Regions from separate parts of the Rossellomorea sp. GCM10028870 genome, predicted to be linked through region 3. Evidence: riboswitches for the same ligand, from Rfam matches in the RefSeq annotation. Region 3 holds a riboswitch; each other region holds the start of a gene.
The links. A riboswitch is a leader RNA that binds a small molecule or an ion and turns the genes downstream of it on or off. The one in region 3 is predicted to bind S-adenosylmethionine.

Region 1 (6,290 bases), on a different contig from region 3:
CCTTTATCCACATCCTGAAAGAACTTGTCACTAATCAAGTCATACGCCACTTCTACTTTGTGCAGCTTGTCATTGAGCTCGCCTTTTCCGTCAAACTGAGCAAGCTCGTCCCCATCCTTGCCCGTCCATTCCAAGCCGCCATACATTCCTCCAGCACCGATCAGCATACTGATGATGATTGTGATGATGAGCTTTCTGCCCGTCCACTCCATATATTCCCCTCCAGCTTGTTGTTGGTCTTTGTATAGATAAGAGTGGCGCGACTAAGGACGCCAGCCTTTCTTATCCAACGAAAAAGACACCACACAAAAACGCGCTAAGGCGGTGCAATGTCTTTGCTTATCTAACTATATGCCGGAGGGGGACGAGTTATGATAAGAGAGCTCTCATTTTGTCCCTGTAAAAACTCTTTGAACGTGATGGTTTTTGAGGTGAGAAGCAATGATTCCTCCCCACTTTTCAAATTCAACCAGGAATCCGTCATGACCAAAGGCGGTGGAGATGAAGTAGTGTTCACTCTTTGGTACGAGATGTGTAAACTCCTTTAGATAGTGAGGTGAATAAATTAAATCACCTTCATAGCTAATCGAAATCAGTTCGCACTGATAATTCTTCGCTACCTCTTCTGTTCCTCCTCTCCCCCTTCCAATATCATGTGAGTTCATGGCTTTCAGCAGGGTAAGATAGCTGTTTGGATCAAACCGCTTTCCTAATTTCTTTCCTTGGTAATCGAGATAGCTTTCGACATTGAATTGTTCGTTTTGCTTTTCACGTTGGAAACGCTGATCGAACAGTTCCTGAGTCCGGTACGTGACCATCCCAACCATTCTGGCAATCTCTAATCCTTTTAAGATAGCGCCTGGTGGATAATGTCCCTTTTGAAATCCGGGGTCCTCTTCAATCGCTGTGATCCCGATGTGATTAAAAGCGAGACCATAATCATTCAAGGAAGGTGTGACGGCAAGAGCGAAAACTTTATTTATATAGGCAGGATACAGGGCTCCCCATTCCAGGGCCTGCATCCCTCCCAGTGAGCCTCCGATAACCGCTTCGATGCGGTCGATCGAAAGTTGTTGGAGTGCTTCATATTGGGCATGGACCATGTCTCTTATCGTAACACCCGGGAAGTCCGGACCGTAACGTTCTCCGGTATGTCGATTGGTTGACGTTGGTCCCGTACTTCCTTCACATCCTCCTAATACATTAAAGGCAATCACATTAAAATGTTCGGTATCAATATACGACCCGGGACCAATCAGTCCATCCCACCAGCCCCGGTCTTCACTCGTTCCCTTTACGATATGGGTCCCGGTGAGGGCATGGCAAACCAGGATGGAGGGTCCTTCTTTGTTTCCTGTCCGTTCATACGTAAGATCTACATTTTTTAACGTGGTGCCTGACTCTAATGTGAGGGATGGGATGGTAATGGAGCTTACTTCATACGTGTATGACTTCTCCATTCCTCCACCTCCTTTTTTGGTGTTGTAGCGGGGGGATCAGGATTCCACACCAGATAGCCCCGCTTGTAAAACAGTTGACTTTGGACTGATTTTTGGATATTGCCATTAGGGCGTTGAGAATTCGTCGTTAAGACTTTCGTCAAGAATTCAGATATTCATTCTAGGGGACGGCGCGTGCATCCTGTTCGCTGATACAATCCCGATTTTGCTGATATATTGGGAATTTCACTGATAAATCGTCCGATTTCGCTGATATATTCGAAATTCCGCTGATAAAATCAGGTTTTCGCTGATATCTCCCTTAAGTAGACCCCGGATGCTCTATAAATAGTATCTAAATCCACCTTTTCACCCTGTAAAGTGATTTCAATGACGATTTTAGGGCCATATTCTCCAGTTTCTATCACACCCGTGATGTTTCCAACGCCACTTCAATAGCATGGTCCAAGTCCTCGATCAGGTCCTTCGCAGACTCTAATCCAACAGAAAGTCTCACAAGATCCTCGGTTACCCCTGTAGCACGAATTTCCTGGTCGTTTAATTGCTGATGGGTCGTGGATGCCGGGTGGATGATCAGTGATTTTGCATCCCCTACATTGGCCACATGAGACCAAAGAGAAATGTTATCGACTACTTTCCGTCCGGAATCTCTTCCACCTTTAATACCAAATACGACGATGGAACCCGCTCCGTTTTTCAAGTATTTTTGAGCAAGCTTGTGAGACGGATGCTGAGGCAACCCTGGATAGGATACCCACGCAACGCCATTATGCTGATCTAAATGCTCCGCAATCTTAAAGGCATTCTCTGTGTGACGTTCGATGCGAAGATGCAGCGTTTCTAATCCCTGCAACAGAAGGAATGCGTTTTGCGGACTTAAGCACGCCCCTAAGTCACGAAGCAGCTGCACCCTTAATTTTGTAATGAATGCTGCCGGTCCTACATCCTGTGCGTAGCGCAGTCCATTATAGCTTCGGTCCTCTTCTGTGAAACCCGGGAACTTTTCATGATTCCAATCGAACTTCCCACCGTCAATGACAACTCCCCCGATTGCTGTACCGTGACCTCCGATCCATTTTGTTGCAGAGTGGATGACGATATCCGCTCCCCACTCGATCGGCTTACATACATATGGAGTGGCAAAGGTATTATCGATGATCAACGGGATATGATGGTCATGTGCCACTTTTGCTACCGCTTCAATATCAAGCACATGTAGACTTGGATTCCCGATTGTTTCAGCGAATACCGCTTTCGTTTTAGGAGTGATCGCTTTGCGGAAATTTTCCGGGTCTGTCGGATCTACGAAATGCACCTTGATACCGTATTTCGGGAGAGTGGTAGAGAATAGATTATAGGTTCCACCATAGAGATTGGTAGCTGCTACAATTTCATCACCTGCTCCGGCGATATTTAAGATTGATAGTGAGATAGCGGCCATTCCGGATGATACACCAAGTGCTCCGATTCCTCCTTCTAACAGAGCAAGGCGTTTTTCCAACACGTCTACAGTCGGGTTCATGATGCGCGTATAAATGTTACCCGGCTCTTCAAGGGCAAATAATTTTGCCGCATGATTACTGTTATCGAAAACGTAGGATGTCGTTTGGTAAATCGGCACTGCCCTCGAACCTGTAGATGGATCCGGCTCCTGTCCGCCGTGAAGTAGTAGTGTGTCGAAATCGAATGATTTTGTCATAGAGAATTCCTCCTAAATGGTTTTGGTGATTGGGTTTCCGTTTTGCGGTTGGATGTTTTGGACGTTTGCCTGTTAAAGTTTGTTAGAATTTTGACTGTTAAATTCAGAATGATATTTGACTGTTAAAATAATGCGTTTTTTTAACAGTTGAATTTTCGACTTATTTTAACTGTTAAATATCGTCCCATTTTCTCCTGTTAAATTTCCACCAAAATTCTGCTGTCGAACTCTGAAACTGAAAAATCGAAGAAGTATGTTTCCTTAAGAAGATAGAAGAGGAAAAAATAAAAAACCCTCTTCCTAAGAAGAGGGTCTAATTTAATAGGGTCCTCCTCTTATCTTTCAGGCAATCGCCTGCAGGAATTAGCACCTTTTCATGCGACGCATTACTGCGTACATGAAGGTTGCCGGGTTTCATCGGGCCTAGTCCCTCCACCTCTCTGGATAAGAGCATGTAGTTGTCAATGTGAAAATTCTTGCGTTGAGATGAATTATAAGGGGTAACCGACCTCAACGTCAAGAGTATTTTTAGAATTTTTACATTATTTAATTTTTAACCGAAGCTGTAATCGCTTCGTTAAATTGCACGACGATGTCTTCCCCATCCTCAATACCTAACGATATGCGCACGACATGTGTGTTTATTCCGAGTTTTTCCTGCGCATCCTTCGGCAGGGCACGATGAGACGTTCCTAATGGATATGAGACCGTAGTCTCCACGCCGGCAAGAGAAGGGATGATTTTAATCCAGCCAAGTGATTTGAAGAATGTGCTGATGTCACATGTGTTGGATAGCTCGATCGTTACGATGGCTCCATTTCCTTTATCGGATAAATCCGTTGGGTAATAAACTTCCTTCACGTATTCATTTGCTCGAAGGTCCGCCGCAAGAACTTCGGCATTCCTTGCTTGGGTCCCCATTCGGAGAGCCAGTGTTTTCGCTCCGCGGCATGTCAGCCAGGCTTCAAATGGACTCAGGTTCGAACCGATGTTGACGACTTTTTCTCTCGCTTTTTGAACAAGATCTTCCTTCCCGACTATGACTCCTGCTGTGATATCACTATGTCCTCCGATATACTTCGTGGCACTGTGAGCGACCAGATCCACCCCTTCTAAGAAAGGTTGGCGCAGAAACGGTGTGGCGAATGTGTTATCGATCATTGTTTTCAGGTTGTGTTTTTCAGCGAATCCGACCATTTTAGGGATATCTTCCACTCGCATAAACGGGTTTGTAACGGTCTCACTGTAGATGAGTTTGGTTTGTGAAGTAATGGCTCCCTCTAATTCCTCTAAACTTGTAAAATCAACGAATGAAGTAGAAATACCGAGTGATTTCAGCTCTTCTTTCAGCATATGGAACGTACCCCCGTATAAATCCTCGGCAGCAATGATGTGATCCCCTGATTGCACAACAGCGAGGATACCAACAAGGATGGCCGATAATCCAGAAGAAGTTGCTACACCTGCCGGGGCTCCTTCCAAGTCTGCCACCATCTTTCCAAGCTCGTCTGTATTTGGATTTCCCGTTCTTGTGTAGAGATAAGGAGACTTCCCTTCATAGAAACCCTCCAACTCCTCTAAAGAAGTAAAAGAAAAAGCAGAGGTCTGATAAATCGGAGTCGTCTTACTGCGGATTTCCTCTGTTCCTTTTAACTGACTGTGCACGACCTTAGTTGTGAATTTCATCTCTCTTTCATCCTTCCTGAATCTATGTATTTTTAAAAGTGTATCATATTCAGAAGATTGTGAGGAGTAAGATCTTTTGGAGGCATAAAAAAACACCTGCCAAATTGCAACAGGTGCACTGCGTTTTATTGAACGTTTTCCAAACATCCGATCAGGCGATTTTCAATATCCAATGCCAGGCTTTTTAGTTCATCGTTATCCACCATCTCGATCAGCTTGCTTGGTTTTGCCATACCGATCTTGGTGGTACCGCCTTCTGTGTATACCGTCACTTTGCAAGGAAGGAAGTAGCTTACGAGCATGCTTTCTTCCAGCACCTTTTTAGCTTCATGTGGATTACACACCTCTAATACGACTACTTCTTCGTTGAAATCAAGGCCCTTATCCTGCAATTTCTGGGCAAGATCGAGATTCCATAGTACACCGAAGCTCTCATCTTTCAGGACAGTTTCTACCGCTTCCACTGCTTCTTTCACACTCATTGAAACTTCCTTTGTGTAATGAAACATGTTCACATCTCCTCCTTTTTTTATCACATTCATATAATACCTCATAGAGTATAAGGTCAAACATCGATATTCAGAGGTCCGTCCCTCTCCATTATTCCATTCCTTCGACCATTTTACCCATCATGTCTTCGTTCATGGGGCCGACGATTTTGTGTTGGATGATGCCTTTGGTGTCGATCATGTAGGTGGTCGGGATGGTAAATACACGGTATTCGTCACCGACCGCCCCCTCTTTATCCATTGGGATAGGGAAGGTCAGTTCATAACCGTCGACAAATTGATGGACGGCCTTTTCCCCATCGTTCATGGAGGTCAGGTTGACGGCAAGGATTTCAACGTTTTCTTTCTCTGCATTGTTTTCGTAATAACTTTGCATATGGGGCATTTCAGCTTTACATGGTGGACACCAGGTAGCCCAAAAGTTCAGGATCACTTTCTTACCTTGATAATCTGAAAGCTTTACGGCTTCACCATCTAAGGTGGTTAATTTAAAATCCGGAGCACGATCCCCTTTTGCGAGCCCTTGCTGTGCATTAGAAAGATCCATGGATTCATTGGCTAATTGGGCAGCCTCTTCCCTGGCCTTCTTTTCCTGTTGATCCTGAAAAAAGTTCACTAAGAAAATGCCGATAAGAAGCGCAACGATGGCCAAAGCAAAATTTCGTTTATTCATTGTGTTTCCTCCTTATGTTTAAGAGAAAGATGAGATAGGTCATCATGATCAGATATGTCCAGGTGGTGACGGTAAATTCAAAGCCGCCGATGAAGGCACTTAGAAATAACTGGACTAAAGTAAACATGACTAATAACTGTCCTGCCCAGATATCACCACCGGAATCACTGGCTTTTTTAATAAAAAAGCCAGTGATCAATAGATTGAGCAGTACTTGAATACCAGCTAGAAGATAGTGGTGATGAAGCATATGAAGGACAGCT
Region 2 (6,290 bases), on a different contig from region 3:
AGAGCTATCTTATTTCAGTACAGTTTATAGAAGATGAGGGGAAAGCGGATTCTGATACGGATCATCCGATATTAAAAATTGCACAAGAACAAATCAGACAATTTTTTAAAGGAGAGAGAAGGGAATTTGATCTTCCTTTAAAGATAGAAGGAACAGCTTTTCAGAAAGAAGTATGGAAAATCCTGCAGCAGATTCCATTTGGTGAAACCTGGTCTTATCAGGATGTAGCCCAAGCGATTCAAAGACCTAAAGCTGTAAGGGCAGTAGGACAAGCGAATAAAGCCAATCGTTTCCCCATCATCATCCCATGTCACCGGGTCATTGGAAAGAATAAAACACTTACAGGCTATGCCGGTAAGCAGGTGGATAAGAAAGAAACCTTATTGTTGTTAGAACAATAGAATGAAAAACAGGCATCCTCCAAATGGAGGTTGCCTGTTTTTTTATACCGCTCTTTTCTCAAAGATTGTTGCTTTTTAACATAAGCTCTTCAGGGCTCTGTCAATTAGCGTGTACTAGGTGGTGAGGGAACTGCTCCACTTGCAGCTAGCATTCGGCCGAGCCTCCTCAGCTTAGCCGAACGGGGTCTCAGAACGACCAAAATGGAGTCTACGCAGCCCTCACCATGTATAAGAGTTTTCGTGACACAGCTTATTTATGCTAATAAACAATTGAATGAAACAGTTTGTCCTATACCAGCTAAAATCTACTGTACATTTTGAAAAATGCTGTATTCTAAACAATTATGATATTTATATTAGTCTAGAGTAAGAAACTCACACTTAGAAAGTTGATTGGAGCGGAAGGTGCTCGACTCCTGCGGGAATAACGGGAAAGTTGAGACCCCGCAGGGCAAAGCCCGAGGAGGCTCAACTCACGCCCCGCGGAAAGCGAGCACCTGGAGCGGAAATCAACCCACTACTCGCTTTTTCAAAAGCAACAAAGTTTAAGAAAAGAACCTTTTATAATTAGTGATTGAATTACAACCCTATTTAGATTACCATCTAATTAGATGGTAATCTAAATAGTGAGGAGGAGACCTTTTGCAATTAAGTAAACAGGTAGCTTTTCATAAAACGATGGGTGATGCTACCCGAATCAAGATTGTCTATTTACTGGCATCTGAAAGCTTACATGTGGGAGCCATTGCGGGAAAACTGGGACTCACTGCCCCGACAATATCCCATCATCTAACGAAACTGAAAGAGTGCAATCTTGTTTATTCACGAAGAGAGAAGAACACGGTTTACTACTATTTGAATAAAAAGGTTTTGAGTCATCATGGAAATGTTCTTCATCAGTTTGCTCAGGAAGAGGAAGGGGAAAATGTGATGTCAGAGAAGTTATTGAAAGAAAAACAGAAGGTAAAGAATAATTTCCTTGAGAAAAATGGACGAATCAAAAATATTCCTTCTCAACAAAAAAAGAAATTATTTATATTGGAACATATGGTGGAAGGATTAAAGGTGGGAGAAAAATATAAGGAAAAAGATTTGAATGAATATATTCAACAATTTCATGAGGACTTTGCAACCCTGAGAAGAGAATTTATTATTCATCAGTTTATGTATCGGGAAAATGGCATATACGAAGTGAACCCGAGGGAGATGTGGGCATCGTCAAAACTGTATGAGAAATAGCAAGGAAGTAAAAGGAAGAGCAGGAGGGATCTCCTGCTCTTCCTTTGGATTTAACCGATGGTTTGTTGAATACTTTCTTCAAAGCTAGGGTAGAGAACACCTTTTTCCGTTATAATGCCTGTAATCAACTCATGAGAAGTAACATCGAAGGCGGGATTATAAACAGGAACGTTTTCTGGTGCAATCAATGTTCCACCTACTGTTGTGATCTCTTCCCGGGTTCTTTCTTCAATCGGAATCTCATTACCGTTTCGGATTGAAAGATCGAATGTGGAGGATGGAGCAGAAACATAAAAAGGAATATTGAAGTGTTTACACAGAATGGCAAGCATGGACGTTCCGATTTTATTTGCGGTATCCCCATTGGCAGAGATGCGATCAGCACCAACGATGACTGCTTCTATACCTTTTTCTTTCATTGTATGAGCCGCCATGCTATCGGTGATGAGGGTGACGTCAACTCCGGATTGTTGTAATTCCCAAGCAGTCAGTCGTGCCCCTTGCAGAACGGGCCGCGTTTCACATGCGTAAACCTGAAAAGCTTTTCCTTTTTCTCTTCCTAAATGAAATGGGGCTAATGCCGTCCCATATTTACTCGTTGCAATGGAACCTGCGTTACAAATGGTCATCACCTTATGTTTGTCCTTCAATATACTTAATCCATATTCTCCTATTAAACGACATACTGCCTCGTCTTCTGCATGAAGTTGGATTGCAGCATGGAGTAAATTGGTTTTGGCTTCATTAACCGAAGATATATGCTCTAATACCTTTTCCAGGCGATTTAAAGCCCAAACCAAGTTGACTGCAGTAGGCCGTGATTCAATGAGGTATTTCTTGTCCCGATGAAAGAGGTCCATGAATTCTGCTAGGGTATTCGCTTCATACTGACAGGCTGCTTGGGCTAATCCGTAAGCCGCCGTGATGCCAATAGCAGGAGCCCCTCTCACTTTTAGGGTGATAATCGCATCATAATAATCTTCAATGGTCGAGAGTTTATTGTATTCCACTATGTTAGGCAGTTTTTGTTGATTTAGAATCAGTAAATAATCTTCATGCCACTCTAGTGAAGTTGGAATTGTAAGTGTTTGTGTCATGTCAATCTCCTTTATTCATTAAGAATGTGACTGTATTAAGGATATGAGTCCCTCAATGGACTGGATCTGTTTGCGTTTCACGATCAGTTCTTTTCCAAGAGCTATGCAAGTACGTTTAGCTTTTATTCTTTGTTCCTGATCAGCGATGCTCTCCAAATCTTCAACATGAGCAAGGCCAATGGTTCTTCTGATACATTCACATCCTGCAAAGCCGATGCTGTCCTGAAAGCTTTTCTCCAATACATATTCAAGGTAGCCATTTACTTTCGTGTAGGCATCTCGGCTTTCCATCCAATGTTTGGAGAACGTCGTAGAGAAGACGTTCCAGGTATTCTGGATGTGATGGAGAATCGTATCCTTCTCTTCAGGTTTTGAAACCGCCTGGAAGATGAGGTTTGCAATGAATTGTCCAATGTCAAAGCCAATCGGTCCATAAAAGGCGAACTCGGGATCGATCACTTTTGTTTGGTTCTGATCTACAAAGATGCTACCAGTATGAAGGTCTCCATGCAGCAGCGCTTCCCCTTCAGTCAGAAAGCTCTTTTTCAATTTTGCCACCTCAAGCTTTACAGTGAAATCTTCCCATAATTTTTGAACATCTTGAGATAACTCTTCCTCAAATTCATTGGTTTCACTATTGAAAAAAGGATCAGTAAATACGAGATCTTCAGTAATTTTGCATAGCTCAGGATTTGAAAATTCTTTCACGTATTCCTTTTTCTTGAAAGGATGAAGGGCATAATCAGATGTGAAATACAGTGTATTGGCTAAAAAAGTTCCGATGTCTTGGGAGAGCTGTGGATACTTTTCCCCTTTGATAAGGCCTGCCCGGGCAATCGTCAGTGCACTCAAATCCTCCATTACCGTAATCGCAAGTGCAGGATCTGAGTAGTACACTTCAGGAACCAGATCCCCTACAAATGATCGTTGAAGCTTTAGAGCACCGGCTTCGATTCTTGCCCGTTCGATTGTCAATGGCCAACTTTCCCCTACAACCTTTGCATAGGGAAGTGCTTGCTTAATAATGATTCCTTTACCTGTTTCACTCTCTACTACATGAAATACCAAGTTTAAGTTGCCGTCTCCTATTTCTTTACATGTCAAGAGAGTTCCATCTTCAAAAATTCTTAAACGAATGGCCAGCACAATTGCCGACTGTTCAGTTAGTGGTTGATACGTATTGAGTTTAGTAATTGCCATTTTCGTTCCTCCTTTTAGTACACCCTTATGAGTACAGTGTTATGGAGGCTTTTCCGTGGCATTAGAAAAGCCTCTTTCCATGTTCGAAAGAGGCTTGAAGAAGGTATCTTCGTCGCCTCTTATCTCTCAGAAAGATAATCTTTCTGTTGGAATTAGCACCGTGCCTTACTGGATTAGTCAATCCGGCGCTTACTGCGCCCCGTTTTAATACGGTATTATGGTCGGTTGCTGGGCTTCATAGGGCCAAATCCCTCAGCCAGCTCTTGATAAGAGTTGCGTACGCTATTTAATTAAACTTTCAGAATGTTCCATATGAATTGAATGGTACCATTGAAGTATTTTCCATGTCAACGGTTTTTTTAAAGAAATAACCTTTCTAATAAAAATCAGGTCTTCGATCCTGAAATATCGGAATCTGTTTTCGGACTCTTTCTACTTCATGTAAATTGATTTCAGCTGAAACCAATTCTTCCGTTTGAGATCCCTTTGAAAGAATTTCTCCCCAGGGATCAATGATGAGGGAACAACCGCCGAATTCATTGTTCGGGTCACTGCCCACACGGTTGCAGGCGATTACAAAGCACTGATTTTCAATCGCTCGTGCCCTTAAGAGGGTCTGCCAGTGATCAATTCGTGCTGCTGGCCACTCTGCTACGACAAAAACAATCTTGGCTCCCAATAGTACATGTTTTCTGAACCATTCCGGAAAACGAATGTCGTAACAAATCAATCCTGCCATCTCTGTTTCTTGAAGGGTGAACATGCCATCTTCTTGTCCAGGAAGTAAATAATGATGTTCATTCATTAGCTTGAAAAGGTGAAGCTTTGAATACTGTTTCACCAACCTGCCATCGGAATTCGCAACTAAAAGTGTATTGCTCACCCCATTCTGTGTTTTGTTTGCCACAGAACCACCTACAATGTGAATGGAATATTTCTTTGATAGAGAAGTCAGGAAAGAAGATGAATCTTTCGCTCCGTTATCAGCGATGTCATCCATTCTTGTAAGGTCATATCCAGTCGTCCAAAGCTCAGGCAGCACAACTGTATCACAGCCGTCATTCTTCGCTTTTTTAACCCATTGTTCTACTTTTTTCTTGTTTTCTTCAGGGTTTCCGAACACAATATCCATTTGTGCGAGACCTATCTTTTGAATCATTTGCTTCACCTCATTATAGACTTTTGGAATTTATTCCTTTACATTCTTTATTTTCCGTTATATCATTTGTGACTAGAATTTGAAAGTAATTAATTTTCAAAAAAATGTAGTGGGTGAGTATATGAAAACCTTTAGTAAGGCAAAACGTTTAGATTTATTACCTGAACAATTTTTCGCATCCCTTGCAAGTACAGTGAATGCGGTTGTGGAAGAGGGACATGATGTCATTAATTTAGGGCAGGGAAATCCGGATCAGCCGACTCCTCCACATATTGTGGAAAAACTGACAGAAGCAGCTGCTTCACCATCGAATCATAAATATCCTCCATTCCGTGGCTTATCGTCATTTAAAGAGGCGATTGCCGCCTTCTACCTCCGTGAATACGGTGTAAAAGTAGATTCGGAAACAGAGGTAGCTGTGCTGTTCGGAGGAAAGGCAGGTTTAGTTGAAATTCCTCAATGTTTATTGAACCCTGGTGATGGTGTATTAGTGCCTGATCCTGGTTACCCGGATTATTTATCCGGGGTAGCATTAGCAGAAGCCCGCATGATCAAAATGCCTCTCCGTGAGGAAAATGGATTTCTACCTGATTATCGAGAACAGTCTCGTGAAGAGTTAGAAAGTGCAAAGTTAATGTTTCTTAACTATCCTAATAATCCTACTGGTGCGATCGCTACAACCTCATTTTTTGAAGAAACAGTGAAACTTGCCGATCAGCATGATATTTGTGTTGTACATGACTTTGCCTATGGAGCGATTGGGTTTGATGGACGGAAGCCTATTAGCTTCTTGGAAACAGAAGGAGCCAAGGATGTTGGCATAGAAATTTATACATTATCGAAAACGTATAATATGGCTGGCTGGAGAGTGGGGTTTGCAGTGGGGAATAAGAGTGTCATTGAAGCGATTAACGTCCTTCAAGACCACCTATATGTGAGTCTGTTCGGCGCCATTCAAGAAGCGGCTACCACCGCCCTTTTAAGCTCGCAGGAATGCGTGAATGCATTAGTTTCAACATATGAAGAAAGAAGAAAACTATTAATCTCTGGTCTTCAGGAAATAGGGTGGGATGTAAAAGCTCCACAAGGTTCCTTCTTCGCCTGGTTAAAGGTGCCTGAAGGATTTACATCCGTAGAGTTCTCAACCTATCTACTTGAAAAAATCAAAGTCGCTGTTGCTCCGGGTGTTGGCTT
Region 3 (6,290 bases):
CCCGTTCTTCTTTTTTTACATGTTTATGTATCTGCAAGTCGCAGTAGTATTCACAAAGTTGTACAAGATCCTTTTTGATGCTGTCATAGTGTTGTAATGCTTCAAGAACGGACTGACAGGTAAGCACTAGATCCCTCAGATACCCCCCGTCATCCTGATCCGCCCTTAAAGAATAGTAATTGACAGGGACAGCGCCCACCGTCAGGGCGTCCTTCATGGATTGATGAAGGAGGGCAAAATCGTCGGGGTCCAGGGAAACGCTTCGATCACACAGATTATCCAAATAATCGCTTATCGTTTGATAGGCGACGATGAATCGAATCGTTTCTTCTTTTCTGTCCAGTGCCAGCAGGGAAAGAATCGATCCACCTTCACAGTGAAACGTTTTATGCTCTATACTGGCAAGGGCCTGGCTTCTCAATTCCTGATTGGGGATCGCTTCTGCACGCCTCTTCCACTCATCTAACTCTTTATGAACAATCGGAAAAACATTTCGGTATACTCTTGTCATTAACGAAAAGGGATCACTTGGAATGGACACCTTTACCACCTCTTTTACAAAATGTATCCTAGCGCTTTCAAACGACTTTCAATGAAAATTTTGGAGTACTCAAAGATATCTTCTCGTTCTGGTTCATTATAGATTTCATGATAGCACTTCGGCCATTCTTTGTAATGCATTTCAGATAAAGACAGTTCGTTGAACCATTTTTTCACTGCTTTTTTATCGACGATTTTGTCATCACCAGCCTGCAACACGAGCAGTGGAACGTCAGGCATTTTTTCCAGGTTTATAAAAGCCAGTTTGATCGCATGGGCGAGCTCCCTGTACCAGCGGACGGACACCTTGGTGATATAGAGTGAATCGTTGCTGTCAATTTCACGTACGTCTGCATTTCTTGTTGCCATATCGATCGTTAACCCGGATGGAAACTTCACCATGGGAGCGATCTTATTCAAACCGTGGGACAAGAGCTCGATCGGTTTTGAAGGGGTCGTGACCAAGCCTAAACAAGGTGAGGACAAGATCACACCTGCCAGGTTCACATGGGATTCCTGAAGCATACGCACCGCAACAAGCCCCCCCATACTATGACCTATCATAAATACTGGTAATTCAAATTGATATGCTGCCTGTACCCAATCTTTCACTTCCACTATATATTCATCAAAGGAATCAATATGTCCTCTTTTACTTCTTGAGGTCATACCCTGCCCCGGTAAATCCCCCATTATGACATGATAGCCTGCTGCACGCCACATTTCAATGAGCCAACCGTACCTGCCATGATGTTCCATTGCTCCATGAATGATGACGATGACTGCCTTTGCTTCTTGATCTGTTTCCCATTTCCACATGGCAATCCCTCCTTTATAGTTCTCTAATTGATTGAATTCTGCTACCATTTATTATAGTAAATATTATTGAAAGGGGTAGTAAAAAATGCTCTATCCGTATCATGATAAAAAACCAGTCATCTCTCACTCAGCTTACATTGCCGATTATGTGACCATCTCCGGGGATGTCGAGATCGGGGAAGAGTCCAGTATTTGGTTTAACACCGTCATCAGAGGGGATGTCGCTCCAACGAAAATCGGTAATAAAGTAAATATACAGGATAATTCCATTCTCCATCAGAGTCCAAATAACCCTCTTATTCTTGAAGATGAAGTAACCGTCGGCCATGGAGTGATTCTACATAGCTGCAAAATTCGAAAGAAAGCGTTAATCGGTATGGGATCCATTATTCTCGATAATGCTGAAATTGGTGAAGGAGCTTTTATTGGAGCAGGAAGCCTTGTTCCTCAAGGGAAAGTCATTCCTCCTAATACGCTGGCATTCGGCAGGCCAGCAAAAGTAGTGAGAGAGCTAAACGAACATGATATTAGCGAAATGAAGCGCATTTCCAGAGAATACGCTGAAAAAGGACAATATTATAAAAGCATCAAACCATTTTAACTTCTTATACTTGGGATACCCCATCCTTCATTAGATTACTCATGTAATATTTTCAGGTGTAACACGTGTGATTGTTTCCTCGAACAGGTTTTATCTGCCGTTTTAGAAATATATCTGCCAGTATCGGGATATGTCTGCCATGTGACACAAACTAATAAATTTCGCCGAATCAATTAGAAATGCCACTCATCAAAAAGAGACCAACACCCATAGAGTGTTGGTCTCTTTGATCTTATCTTATTCGCCTAACGCTTCTGCTTTTAATGCTTCAGCTTTGTTTGTACGCTCCCAAGGAAGATCAATATCGTTACGGCCGAAGTGTCCGTAAGCAGCTGTTTGCTTGTAGATCGGACGACGAAGGTCCAGCATTTTGATGATGCCAGCAGGACGAAGGTCAAAGTTGTTGCGGACAACATCAATCAATACGTCTTCTGATACTTTACCCGTTCCGAATGTGTCGATTGAAATAGATACCGGTTGAGCAACACCGATTGCATACGCTAATTGAACTTCACATTTTTCAGCTAAACCAGCTGCTACAATGTTCTTCGCTACGAAACGTGCTGCATATGCCGCTGAACGGTCCACTTTCGTTGCATCCTTACCAGAGAATGCACCGCCACCATGACGAGCATATCCGCCGTATGTGTCAACGATGATTTTACGTCCTGTTAAACCTGCATCACCTTGTGGTCCACCGATAACGAAACGACCTGTCGGGTTGATGAAATATTTTGTTTGCTCATCGATCAGTTCTTTCGGTACAACCGGATCGATGACATATTCCTTCAAGTTACGCTGGATTTGCTCAAGCGTTACTTCAGGGTGATGTTGAGTAGAGATAACGATCGTGTCGATTCGAACCGGCTTGTCGTTTTCATCATATTCAACTGTTACTTGCGTTTTTCCATCAGGACGTAAGTAAGGAAGAATTTCTTCTTTACGAACTTCCGTTAAGCGACGGGAAATTTTGTGAGCAAGGGAAATGGGAAGAGGCATAAGCTCTTTCGTTTCATTACAAGCGAATCCAAACATTAACCCTTGGTCACCTGCTCCGATTGCATCGATCTCCTCATCCGTCATTTGTCCTTCACGGGCTTCAAGTGCCTGGTCTACCCCTTGAGCGATATCAGCAGATTGCTCATCGATGGATGTCAATACTGCACATGTTTCAGCGTCAAAGCCGTATTTCGCACGAGTGTAGCCAATTTCACGGATTGTTTCGCGAACGATTTTCGGAATATCGACATACGTACTAGTTGTAATTTCACCTGCAACAAGTACAAGACCCGTTGTAACAGACGTTTCACATGCTACACGAGCATTAGGGTCATTGGTAAGAATTGCATCAAGAATTGAATCAGAAATTTGGTCACAAATTTTATCTGGATGTCCTTCGGTTACGGACTCAGATGTAAACAGACGACGTTTAGTTGACATCAAGGTTCCTCCTTAAGCTATTTGTTAGACTTTGATCTAACAAAACATTAAACAGATACGGTACTCATTCCCTAAGTAGTATGAAGTAAACATGGTTTTTTTATAAAAAAATCATGAATTATGTGCATTTGATCCTCTATAAACAGAAAAAACCCTTCCTCATGATTAAAGCAATAGAGGAAAGGTTTCAGATCATAGCCGCGCCTTTTCTCTCTTATCGTTCAAGGTTCATAGACCTTGCCTCAGTTTAGCACCTTCGCTTAATCGGATCGTTTCAAAGTATAAGATCCATTCACTATTTAGCAGGTTGCTGGGTTTCATAGGGTCTGCTCCCTCCACCAGCTCAGGATAAGAGTATCCGTTCAAGGAACAATGATAACGTTTAGGACTAGAGGTGTCAACTTTTTTTCGAGTGACAGGTTTAACCAATCTTTTAGCCTCTTTTTATGACTTCAACCTATTTTTCTTCATTAAAATAACCTAATGGGGTAATGAGGCTAAACATTTAGATTTTTTCTTCATATATATAAGAAGAAACAAGCTGTATTTGGACGAAAAATGTGACAAAATGAAGACACATTATAAAATTAAATAAATAGTATAGACTAATAGCTTGATTGTGTTATACTATTTTTGTGAAGTAAGCGATGCCATTAAATAAATTTATATAAAGGAAGGGTTCTAATGAATTCAGTGAGCATGTCTAATGAATTAACAGAATTACTTAACGGTCAAAATATTCAGGAACAATTATCTGTTTCCCAACTAGTTGAAAAAGTCCTTCAACGCAATGAAGGCGTTTTAACATCATCAGGTGCAGTCAGAGCAGAAACTGGTAAATACACAGGACGCTCTCCTAAGGATAAATTTATTGTTGAAGAACCATCCACGAAGGATAAGATTGAGTGGGGTTCTGTCAATCAACCCATCTCTTCAGAATCATTCGATAAACTATATACAAAAGTGATCAATTACTTAAAAGAAAAAGAAGAAGTGTTCTCATTCCAAGGGTTCGCAGGTGCAGACCCAAAACATAGACTGCCGATTCAGGTTATCAACGAATTTGCTTGGCATAATCTTTTCGCTCATCAATTATTCATTCGCCCGACAGAAGAAGAGCTAAAGGGTCACCAATCAGAATTCACAATCGTTTCTGCTCCGAACTTCAAGGCGGATCCCGAAGTTGACGGAACTCATTCTGAAACATTTATCATTGTATCATTCGAAAGAAGAATTGTCCTGATTGGTGGTACTGAGTATGCAGGTGAAATGAAGAAATCGATTTTCTCTGTCATGAACTACGTGCTTCCTGAATCCGATATCCTTTCCATGCACTGCTCTTCAAACGTGGGACGCGAAGGCGATGTGGCATTGTTCTTCGGTTTATCCGGAACTGGAAAAACGACTTTATCCGCAGACCCTAACCGCCGTTTGATCGGCGATGATGAACACGGTTGGTCTCCAAACGGTGTTTTCAATATCGAAGGCGGCTGCTACGCTAAATGTATCGGTCTGACACGTGAGAAAGAGCCACAAATCTTCGATGCCATCCGTTTCGGTTCTGTCCTTGAAAATGTTGTCCTTGATGACAATTCCCGCATCCCGGATTATGAGGATAACACATTAACTGAAAACACTCGTGCTGCATACCCTCTTCAAGCGATGGAAAACATCGTTGAACCAAGTGTTGCAGGACATCCAAATACAATCGTATTCTTAACGGCAGATGCATTCGGGGTATTACCTCCAATCAGCAAACTGACGAAAGAACAAGCAATGTACCACTTCTTAAGTGGATATACATCGAAGCTTGCAGGTACGGAGCGTGGGATCACTTCACCACAAGCAACGTTCTCAACATGCTTTGGCTCACCATTCCTGCCACTTCCTGCAACTCGTTATGCCGAGATGCTTGGGAAGAAAATCGATGAGCACAATGCACAGGTATTCTTAGTGAACACCGGGTGGACTGGTGGAGAATACGGTGTTGGTAACCGCATGAAGTTATCTTACACTCGTGCTATGGTTCAAGCAGCTCTTGAAGGCGAACTGACTCACGTTGAAACAGAAACGGACGACATCTTCGGTCTGAACATCCCTGTTCACGTTCCTGGTGTTCCTGACGAAGTGCTGCAACCAAAAAGAACATGGTCCAATGAAGCAGCATATGAAGTGAAAGCAAAAGAACTAGCCCACAAATTCAACGAGAACTTCAAGAAATTCTCAAACGTACCATCTGAAATCGAACTTAAAGGCGGTCCATCCGTTAAATAGTCTACTATACAAAGGTCCGTCCCTCATTCTTGAGGGACGGACCTTTGTTATGGTTATAATCCTTTTTTACGGCCGGTGATTCTGTTAAATAAAAAGACTACAATGGCAATAACGAGTAAGATATGGATGATGGCTCCTCCGATTTTAAAGATCAATCCGAGCAACCAAAGGACTAAAAGAATTCCAATAATGGTCCAAAGCATGAGTTTCCCTCCTAATAACTGTGATTGATGCTAAGATTCCCTATTTCCATACATTTAAAACCATACATGGTATTTCACATATAAAAATATACAACCATTAGTAACTTCTGTTAGTCACGCTGAATTTACTCAATAAAATTCTTGCTCTCATTAAATTTTCCTAAAAATAATACTTTACTAAATATTTCTAATTTTGTATGATAATGATTAAAATTCACGGAGGGGAATCAAGATGATCAGACAACTTACAGAACAGGATCATGATATTTGTCAGCAACTCATTCAGCAGCAGCCGGCTGAAAATTTGTTTATTATCGGGGACATTGAAGCCTTTGGGTATGAACAGGATTTTCAGAAAATTTGGGGCGACTTTGATGCGAAAGGGAATTTGAGGGGAATCCTCCTTAAGTACA

Region 1: linked by a shared signal. The riboswitch ahead of ACFQWC_RS15525 (O-acetylhomoserine aminocarboxypropyltransferase/cysteine synthase family protein) and the one ahead of metK (methionine adenosyltransferase) in region 3 are both predicted to bind S-adenosylmethionine.
Region 2: linked by a shared signal. The riboswitch ahead of mtnK (S-methyl-5-thioribose kinase) and the one ahead of metK (methionine adenosyltransferase) in region 3 are both predicted to bind S-adenosylmethionine.

The regions. Positions count from the first base shown of each region.
Region 1 is NZ_JBHTGN010000003.1:345,749-352,038, forward strand. It holds gene ACFQWC_RS15515 (S41 family peptidase) at 1-212, opposite strand, end outside; gene metX (homoserine O-acetyltransferase MetX) at 387-1,460, opposite strand; gene ACFQWC_RS15525 (O-acetylhomoserine aminocarboxypropyltransferase/cysteine synthase family protein) at 1,864-3,159, opposite strand; SAM riboswitch class I at 3,492-3,610, opposite strand; gene ACFQWC_RS15530 (trans-sulfuration enzyme family protein) at 3,706-4,845, opposite strand; gene ACFQWC_RS15535 (DUF302 domain-containing protein) at 4,971-5,354, opposite strand; gene ACFQWC_RS15540 (redoxin domain-containing protein) at 5,446-6,027, opposite strand; gene ACFQWC_RS15545 (hypothetical protein) at 6,020-6,290, opposite strand, start outside.
Region 2 is NZ_JBHTGN010000001.1:1,720,560-1,726,849, reverse strand. It holds gene ACFQWC_RS08895 (methylated-DNA--[protein]-cysteine S-methyltransferase) at 1-401, shown strand, start outside; gene ACFQWC_RS08890 (DUF2087 domain-containing protein) at 1,044-1,640, shown strand; gene mtnA (S-methyl-5-thioribose-1-phosphate isomerase) at 1,691-2,737, opposite strand; gene mtnK (S-methyl-5-thioribose kinase) at 2,756-3,937, opposite strand; SAM riboswitch class I at 4,054-4,210, opposite strand; gene ACFQWC_RS08875 (carbon-nitrogen family hydrolase) at 4,314-5,096, opposite strand; gene ACFQWC_RS08870 (pyridoxal phosphate-dependent aminotransferase) at 5,218-6,290, shown strand, end outside.
Region 3 is NZ_JBHTGN010000006.1:166,963-173,252, forward strand. It holds gene ACFQWC_RS21335 (tetraprenyl-beta-curcumene synthase family protein) at 1-541, opposite strand, end outside; gene ACFQWC_RS21340 (alpha/beta fold hydrolase) at 556-1,359, opposite strand; gene ACFQWC_RS21345 (gamma carbonic anhydrase) at 1,445-1,960, shown strand; gene metK (methionine adenosyltransferase) at 2,198-3,400, opposite strand; SAM riboswitch class I at 3,612-3,755, opposite strand; gene pckA (phosphoenolpyruvate carboxykinase (ATP)) at 4,085-5,674, shown strand; gene ACFQWC_RS21360 (lmo0937 family membrane protein) at 5,728-5,877, opposite strand; gene ACFQWC_RS21365 (GNAT family N-acetyltransferase) at 6,110-6,290, shown strand, end outside.